4 regions of the Geobacillus zalihae genome follow, and region 3 is predicted to be linked to each of the others. Evidence: riboswitches for the same ligand, from Rfam matches in the RefSeq annotation. Region 3 holds a riboswitch; each other region holds the start of a gene.
The links. Region 3 has a riboswitch for cobalamin ahead of QWV57_RS11555 (ABC transporter substrate-binding protein). Riboswitches for the same ligand answer to the same signal wherever they lie in the genome.

Region 1 (2,199 bases), 1.5 Mb from region 3:
GAACAAATCATGCGTCCGCAGCCGTTCGTCGCCGTTGTTGAGCCGCGCATCGAGAAACGCAAAAATGTCTTTATGCCATACATCCAAATAGACGGAAATGGCCCCTTTGCGCTGCCCCAGCTGATCGACGCTCACCGCTGTATTGTTCAACTGCTTCATCCACGGGATGACGCCGGAGGAAACCCCTTTGAACCCTTTGATGTCGCTGCCGCGCGAACGGATTTTGCCTAAATAGACGCCGATGCCGCCGCCCGATTTCGACAAGTTGGCGATGTCGGTGTTGCTGTCATAAATTCCTTGCAAGCTGTCATCGACCGTATCGACAAAGCAGCTTGAGAGCTGGCCGTACGACTTCCCAGCGTTGGCAAGCGTCGGCGTCGCCACGGTCATGTATAAGTTGCTTAACGCCCAATACGCTTCCTTCACGAGCGCAAGCCGCTGCTTTTGCGGTTCATTCGCCATGAGCGTCATGGCAATGACCAAAAACCGCTCCTGCGGCAATTCATACAACCGCCGCTCATAATCGCGCGCCAAATACCGGTCCGCGAGCGTGCGCAGCCCAATGTACGTAAACAGCTTGTCCTTCTCCGGATCAAGAAACGCACCGATGGCGTCGACTTCTTCTTTCGTATAACGTTCAAGCAAGAACGGACTGTACACCCCTTGTTCCGTCAGCGCAACAAGCAGCGAGTAGAAATCGCCATACCGCTCGCGTTCATCGTACCCGCGCTGCCGCGCCGCTTCACGGTACAATTGCCGCAAATACAGCCGGGCGCACACAAACGTCCAGTCCGGCTCCTCTTCATCAATGTAAGAAAGTCCTTCCAAAATAGCCGTTTGGTGCAGCTGTTCTACCGTGACGGACTCCTTTCGGCTAAGAAGCTGCCAAACACGCTCGACGTATTCATCAAGCGACAGACGGCCGAATCCAGCGGCGGCTTGCCCAATCAGCGACGCAAACTCTTCACGTGAAAACGAAACCGGCTTCCCTTGGTCATCGAGGATGATCGTTTTCGTCAATACGGTCATTCGTTTCCCCACTCCTTCAATAAAAAATCCGCTCGGGCAGGCGAGCGGATGAAACGACAGACGGAAAAAAGGCATACGAAACCCTTTTTCTTTTCCCCTATCGTTTCATCTTCTCACACCCCGAAGAACATGAAACGTTCCAAGCAAGGCAGGTCTCCTGACTCGTGCATCGTCCTACTTTGGGGCCTTCCCAGCGGCGCGCCGAACGGCTCTTGCCGCCAGTGGCCATCCCATTTCGTCCGCACATACAGTTGCGGGGGCAGTTCCGGATTCACACCGGATTCCCTATTAAGTCCTGATGGACACCATTGCTTGGCAGAACGATATGTAGTTGTACAACAAGACTTCAAAACCAATATATAGTATTTAGCATCCTGATGGAACAAGCATATACCAAAACCGGGAAAATTGCAAGAGCGGGAGAAAGCAAATTTTCTCTTTCGCTTCGCCAAAGGCAAGGAAACTGTCCGCACCATCGAAAAAGGCGTTCTAGGTGTCGCCCTTAGAACGCCCTGTCGTTTCCCTGCTACGCCTCCAAAACAGACGCTGGCCGCTCCTCGCTTTGTGCGGATGAAGCAAAATCGTACTTCTTTTCCACATACACTTGATGCCAAACCATAAACGCCAACACCGTCCACAGCTTGCGGCTGTGGTCCGCCTTGTGGCGGGCATGTTCATCCAGCAGCCGATGGAGCACATCCTTATGGAACAGATGATCGGTTTCGCTTTCGTGGATGAGCTGTCTCGCCCAGTCATACATTTCGTTTTTCAGCCAGTGGCGAATCGGCACGGGGAACCCTAATTTTTTCCGGTTTAACACATGATCCGGCACGATGCCTTCGGCGGCTTTACGTAAAATATATTTCGTCGTACCGTTGGCTATCTTCATATCAGGGGCGATTTGCCTAGCAACCTCAAATACCTTTTTGTCTAAAAAGGGAACGCGCAGCTCAAGCGAATGGGCCATCGTCATTTTGTCCGCTTTGACTAAAATATCGCCCCTTAGCCATGTATGAAGATCAATATACTGCATCCGGTTGACGGGCGGGTCATGAAGCGTTTCGCGGTAAAACGGAGCCGTCACCGCCGTATATTCGCACCCTCCTCGGTACGTTTTGAGCAGCGCCGCTTTTTCCTTTTCGCTATAGATTTTGGCATTGCCGACATACC
Region 2 (2,199 bases), 1.4 Mb from region 3:
ACCCACCCCTTTTCATCATGACGCCTGTCCACTACCTCGCGTGCATGATTTTCATGGTTTACTTTCATCTTTCCAAAACCGGAGGAACTATTCTTTCAACGTGGACCATTCGTGCACACAAACATATGCCTTCAAGGCGGCCTTCTGTCCAGCGAGTGAGAAAATGATTGTACACAAATCGGCAACATCCTATGATGCTCCGGATATACGGTTCCTGTTCTTTTGTCGGATAGAGACGGACGGAACAGGCTTGGCGCATTCCAATCGTCAAGAAAATTATACCATATTGCGCTTCCTCCCACTCCTTTAAGGGGGAGAGGAGCACAAGATTTCTGTAATGAATAAGGGCGATTTTTTCCGTTGCCACAGAGGAAATGAACCAAAGCAAGAGCAGGCCGAACCGAGTCGACGCTGGGATGCGTCCGGTGTTGCCAAGAGTAGCTGTCGGATCAAGACATGGGAACAGAGCCAAGCTCGATCGAATAGGCAAAACGGAAGGCAGGTCGAGGTGCCCATTCACCAACGGAGCGATCATCCTGTACCGAAACAGTGCGATGTCGTGTCTCATCGACTTATCCATCTGGATCTCCTCCTCGTCTTTCCCACCATCCATATACATTTGAATGTCAATGACAAAGTCGTGAAACTTGATCAAATTTCCTCCCCATCTTTGAAACAAATGGAAATTTCCGCCCGAAACGGCTCCTCACCACAACATGTACTTGACAAGCAATACAGCTTCCTGCACAAAGATTTGAAAAAATCACTGATTTGTTGATTTTCCCTTACAAGCGTAAATGGGGTATGTTCAGAAAAAATCATGTACAACTTTTGGTGAAGAGCCTCCGAAACAATTCACAAAAAATTTAGCACACTCTTCAGAAAAGAGGGAAAAGGCTTTCTGAAAGAATGTACAAGAAACGGTGTTTTGTTTTCGCAGAAAAATTCCATGGGCAGCGCACTTTGCCCTCCACCCGGGGATGAAAATCACACGTCAGTCCTGCATTTTCACAAAAAACATATTTTTACATAAAATACTAATATTAACTCAAAAAATATCCCTGCTTACTATGCCGTTATGCCTCTTAAAACCCCTTCACAAAAACATTTCGGTTGAAAAAAACAAAAAATTCTTTTATTCTAAATTTTATACAACCAAATAATCAGTTCACGCAACAGGTGGTTCACACATGTGGTGAACCTTAAAAGGGAAGTTTGGTGAAAATCCAACACGGTCGCGCCACTGTGATGCAGAGCTGTTTATCACAATCCACTGTTTCATTTGAAATGGGAAGGAGATAAACAGCGATGAAGCTAAGTCAGGAGACCTGCCTGTTGTATGCACTTTCGACCTACGCGTCATAGGGAGGAGTGAGGACATATGATATTGAGGCACTTCACGTATCTCAATACAAGCTAGTTATACCCTCCTTCCGTTGGAAGAGGGTTTTTTGCTTGATTGGGATCAAATAACTGGAGGTGCTTCCACATGTTCATCCGCAGTTCAAATGTAGGGTATCCACGCATTGGGGAGAAAAGAGAATGGAAAAAGACGTTAGAATCGTTTTGGAATGGGCAGATCACCAAAGAACAATGCACCAAAATGATGGAAGCGATTCGACTTGATTCGATTCGTAAACAGATGGAGAAAGGAATCGATCTCATTCCAATTGGAGATTTTTCTTTATACGATCACGTATTAGATACAGCATTCATGTTTGGATATATTCCAGAGCAATTTCAACAAATAGACGATACACTTGAGCAATATTTTGCGATGGCACGCGGGACAAATGGGCAACATGCGCTTGAAATGACGAAATGGTTTAATACAAATTACCATTACATCGTGCCTGAAATTGGACAAACAAAGCCAAGATTAGTGGAGAATCGCCTATTGAAAGAATACAACCTTGTAAAAGAAACATTCGATTTAGAAACAAAACCTGTGTTGCTTGGACCGATTACGTTTCTTTTGCTTTCTAAGCAATACGATCGACACGAGTGGCGCAAACATCTCGCACGATTAGTTCCTGTTTATGTAGAATTATTCAAACAACTAAGCGAAGCGGGCGTGTCATTCGTCCAAATCGATGAACCGATTCTCGTCCAAGATATAGACGATGACATCGTCGATGCATTTCGTGATGTATATGAAGTTTTTCATCGCGGTGTACCAAATATAAACCTTATTTTACA
Region 3 (2,199 bases):
GATTACGGCGCCTTGTTAAGGCAAAACGCCGTTCATCCGCCAATAGGTGGGCGCCGATAAAACGTGGAAGGAGCCGGAGGAACATGAGCATGTTTGGAAAAGTCGCCGCCGATGTGCTTGGGCTAAGCGACATCGGCTCGGTTATTCAGCCGAAAGACTACGACAAAGTGGATGCCGATGATTATGTGATGCACGAGGATGGAGAAAAAATCTATTTTCTCATCAAGTCGAAATCCGATGAATATTGCTTCACAAACCGCGCGCTCATTCATCTGGACGGCACGAGCGCCGCGAGCAAAAAACGGACGCTGCGCCGCTACGATTACTATAAGCATCCGATTTCCGACGTGTCGCTCGAAACAGCCGGGACGGTCGATTTGGATGCGGAAATCAAATTTAAAATCGGCCCGCACGCATACTCGATCGATGTGCATAAAAAGCATATCGAGGAACTGAAAGACTTGTATAAATCGCTGCTGGCGATCGCGGACATTTGCCATGAAAACGAAACGAAGTTCAACTATGCGGAGCGGAGTTTGGAACTGGCGGCCAAGGTGTTTGCCAACATGCGCGGCGACGGCGCCAATGTGTCGGCGGATTTTCAGGCCGTGAATGAATACGCTTTTCGCTGGCTGACGGAAGCGAAAAAGAACTATACGGTCAAAGATTTTGGTTTTGTGTTTGACAAATATATTCAACAGTGACGAGTGGAGCCGGCAGTCAGAAAGGCGTCTTGCATAAAGGCGGGGCGCCTTTTCCTATGGCGGTTAGGCGGACGCTTGGCTGGGAACGCTGGTTTGGAGAGCTGGCTGCCAGTTTTCTATAAAAATAGTTGTCAAACGGCAAACGCTGTTTTAATATAAAAATGTCCATATCCCATAACTGAATCCATTTGCAGCAAGGTGCCGAAACGGCTTAATAGGGAATCCGGTGGGAATCCGGAGCTGTCCCCGCAACTGTCAATGCGGACGAAATGAAATCGCCACTGTACGGACAGATGGCTTGCGCTGTTTTCCGTACGGGAAGGCTTCAGAGTAGGATGAAGCATGAGCCAGTAGACCTGCCTTGCTTGCCGCAGTTTCCGAATCTTCGGGGGGTGAGACGCGGAAACAGTCGTACAGGGCATTGTTGTGCCCATTGGCGGTCTGTTTCGCGCTCATTCCCAGATTTAGGCGGAATGGGCGTTTTTTATTGTACATACATCACTGAAGGGGGAATGACGGATGAAACGTTGGACATGGCCGGCGGTGGTGGCGGTGTTCTTCCTTTTGGCCGCCGTGCTCGTCGGCTGTGGCGGGGCGAATGGCAGCACCGAGCCTGCGAAAAAAGACGAGCCGAAAACGGAACAAGCGGCGTTTCCAGTGACAGTGAAAGACGGGCTTGGCGAGGATGTCACGATCAAAGCGGAACCGAAAAAAATCGTCTCGCTCATCCCGAGCAATACGGAAATCGCCTATGCGTTGGGGTTGGGCGATAAGATCGTCGGCGTCAGCGATTTTGACAATTATCCGGAAGACGTCAAAACGAAAACGAAAATCGGCGGCATGGAGTTTAATGTCGAGAAAATCATTTCGCTCAAACCGGATCTCGTCTTGGCCCACGCGTCAAGCGCCCATAACTCGCGCGATGGCCTCAAGCAATTGAAAGACGCCGGCATTACCGTGCTTGTCGTCAATGACGCGAAGTCGTTCGACGATGTATATGCGTCCATCGACTTGATCGGCAAAGCGACCGGGACGACAGACAAAGCGAAGCAAGTGATTGATGAGATGAAAGAGAAGCTTGCGAAAATCAAAGAAAAAGCGAAACAAATCCCGGCGGACAAACAGGCCAATGTCTGGATTGAAGTGTCGCCGCCGCCGCAGCTGTATACGGCCGGCAAAGGGACGTTTATGGATGAGATGCTTCAAGTGATTTCAGCGAAAAACGTCGCCGGCAGCTTGGAAGGCTGGCCGATGGTGACGGAAGAAAAAGCCGTGGCCTATAAGCCGGATGTCATCATCACGACATACGGCGGAGCGAAGCAAGTGTTGGCGCGCGCCGCTTGGAAAGACGTGCCGGCGGTGAAAAACAAGCGGGTGTATGACGTCAACACCGACTTAGTAAGCCGACCGGGTCCGCGCCTTGTCGAAGGGGTCGAGGAACTTGCCAAAGCCATTTACCCGGATGTGTTCAAGTAAAATGTGGATGTATATATTG
Region 4 (2,199 bases), 520 kb from region 3:
CAGCAACACGAGCAAGCCATTTTTCTTCATCGCATTACGCCCCCTTTTCCTTTTGGAACAGCGGAGAAGCTTGATAGGAGGAAAGCCAGTTCCAGACGATTACCGTTATGATGCCTTCCGTCACCGCCAACGGCACTTGAGTAATGGCAAAAATGCCGGCGAATTTCAAAAACGAGGCGGTGACTCCCCCATCAGGAGACGGAAACGCCAGGGCAAGCTGCAGGGACGTCATGACATATGTAGCCAAATCAGACAAACAAGCGGCAAGAAACAAAGCCGCTCGATTGGATACCGCCCCTTTTCGGCACAGTTGATACACTCCGTACGCGACGAACGGGCCGACGATCGCCATCGACATCGCATTGGCCCCAAGCGTCGTCACTCCTCCGTGGGCAAGAAGCAGCGCTTGAAAGAGAAGAACGACTGTGCCGATCACCACCATCACCCATGGTCCAAACAAAACCGAGCCGAAGCCGATCCCGGTCGGATGCGAGCTGCTGCCGGTGACGGATGGAATTTTCAACGCCGACAATACAAATGTAAACGCGCCAGCTAACGCCATCAGAAGCTTATGTTCGGGGTGCTGCTTCAGCGTATGCACAAGCCGCCGCAATCCGAACACAAAGAACGGCAAAAACAACAGCCACCAAAACAGCGCCCATTTGACAGGCAAAAATCCTTCCATAATGTGCATGGCATACGCTTCATTTTCATTCGTCAACAAAAAATAAGAAACGAACAAAGCCGCCATTCCGCTCCATCGAACCGCTCTCTTCATTTATCCCTTCACTCCTTTCGCAGCATGTTCCGTTTTCCGTTTTCCGCTTGGCGCCTCCCGTTCGCCGGCTGGCGTCAACACCAATTCGCCTTCGTATTCATACGTCGCCCACTCCCGCATCGGAACCCCCTCACCCAAATGGGCGCGCACAACCTCCTTCGCCCGCTCCGGCGTCATCTGTCGATACCAGATGCCTTGCGGATAGACGATCATCACGCACGCGTCTTGGCATCGTCCGTTGCAGCGCGTCCTTGTTGTATGGACAGCGTCGTCAAGCCCGAGACGGGCGATCTCCTCGCGCACCGCCGTTGTCACATCATCCCCGCCATGGCGGAGGCACGTCCCTCCGTTGCAAATGAGCACATGATGCTTCATTCCCCGCAAATCCCATGTCGCCACCGAATCCCCCCCTTTTTGGCTAGAATGATAGAATTTAGACGCAGACAGACGGGCAGGTTTTCGGCAAAAGAAAAAGCACCTCTACAGCAGAGGTGCAGAAAAATGTATACGAAAGCCGTAAACGGCCCAAACAGGCCCAATGTAGCCATCATTCTCCCGCACGTCTGCCTATAGTCCCGTAGGCATCCGTCCGATCCAAACAAGGCAGGTCTCCTGACTTAGGATCATCGCTTGACGGCGTCTTCCCGAAGCATCCTTCAGTGACTTGCTGCCGCAAAGCTCCCCATCACAGTGGCGGGCACCGTGCCGGATTTTCACCGGGCTTCCCTTTTCACCCAAACCCTAAAGCAGGCTTAGGCACCTTGTCTGTTTCTCGCCTATTGATCTTGTCATGGAACAAGCATCCGTTCTCATCGTAGTACAACTTGATGGCAGGCGTCAACCGTTTTTTGCCGACAGAGTCAGTCAAGACTTTGTGGAGAACATTTTTTCGGTTCACTACGGGCGTTGTCAATCACTAGTTAGCGAACCATTTTCAGGAATTCATATCGTAAGCGCTTTCGGACTCTCATCCCTCATCTTGAGGCGATGATACGATATTCCATTTTTTTACACCCAACCACCATCCCGGAGCGCCGACAACGCTTGATGGATCGGTGTCCCGGATGACCGCTGCAGACACGGTAGATTCTGACGCACCACATCTGCCCATAACCGTCCGGCCTTCCGTTTGGCCTGTTCGATCCGCTTGGACTTTGTTGAGGCCGAGGCCGCCGTTCGGGTCTCTTCTTCCTCCACCAACTGCCCATTTCTCCGCCAAATCCCGTCGATTCGGGCCGCCATCGCCCTCAGAAACGCCCGAAGCCCTTGGTCTTTCCAGCTGCGGCGGGATTTCACCCGATGCGCAAACCGGCTCATCACGCTCTCGGCGTGGCCCATCGGACGCATGCCGGTCGTCTCCACCCCTTGCTCCGACAGCCACTCCCGATAGTCCCGGATGCATCCCGGCATCGACTCGATCC

Region 1: another riboswitch for cobalamin. It lies ahead of QWV57_RS04360 (ribonucleoside-diphosphate reductase subunit alpha); the one in region 3 lies ahead of QWV57_RS11555 (ABC transporter substrate-binding protein).
Region 2: another riboswitch for cobalamin. It lies ahead of metE (5-methyltetrahydropteroyltriglutamate--homocysteine S-methyltransferase); the one in region 3 lies ahead of QWV57_RS11555 (ABC transporter substrate-binding protein).
Region 4: another riboswitch for cobalamin. It lies ahead of QWV57_RS09115 ((2Fe-2S) ferredoxin domain-containing protein); the one in region 3 lies ahead of QWV57_RS11555 (ABC transporter substrate-binding protein).

What each region holds. Positions count from the first base shown of each region.
Region 1 covers NZ_CP129217.1:837,029-839,227, reverse strand. The annotation lists gene QWV57_RS04360 (ribonucleoside-diphosphate reductase subunit alpha) at 1-1,104, opposite strand, end outside; cobalamin riboswitch at 1,160-1,355, opposite strand; gene asnB (asparagine synthase (glutamine-hydrolyzing)) at 1,556-2,199, opposite strand, start outside.
Region 2 covers NZ_CP129217.1:205,292-207,490, reverse strand. The annotation lists gene QWV57_RS01125 (helix-turn-helix domain-containing protein) at 65-520, opposite strand; partial or broken gene QWV57_RS17980 (helix-turn-helix domain-containing protein) at 503-580, opposite strand; cobalamin riboswitch at 1,161-1,350, shown strand; gene metE (5-methyltetrahydropteroyltriglutamate--homocysteine S-methyltransferase) at 1,490-2,199, shown strand, end outside.
Region 3 covers NZ_CP129217.1:2,296,822-2,299,020, reverse strand. The annotation lists gene QWV57_RS11560 (PH domain-containing protein) at 90-704, shown strand; cobalamin riboswitch at 884-1,082, shown strand; gene QWV57_RS11555 (ABC transporter substrate-binding protein) at 1,224-2,180, shown strand; gene QWV57_RS11550 (FecCD family ABC transporter permease) at 2,167-2,199, shown strand, end outside.
Region 4 covers NZ_CP129217.1:1,779,262-1,781,460, forward strand. The annotation lists gene QWV57_RS09105 (energy-coupling factor ABC transporter substrate-binding protein) at 1-30, opposite strand, end outside; gene QWV57_RS09110 (energy-coupling factor ABC transporter permease) at 35-778, opposite strand; gene QWV57_RS09115 ((2Fe-2S) ferredoxin domain-containing protein) at 779-1,177, opposite strand; cobalamin riboswitch at 1,364-1,557, opposite strand; gene QWV57_RS09120 (ISLre2-like element ISGsp3 family transposase) at 1,787-2,199, opposite strand, start outside.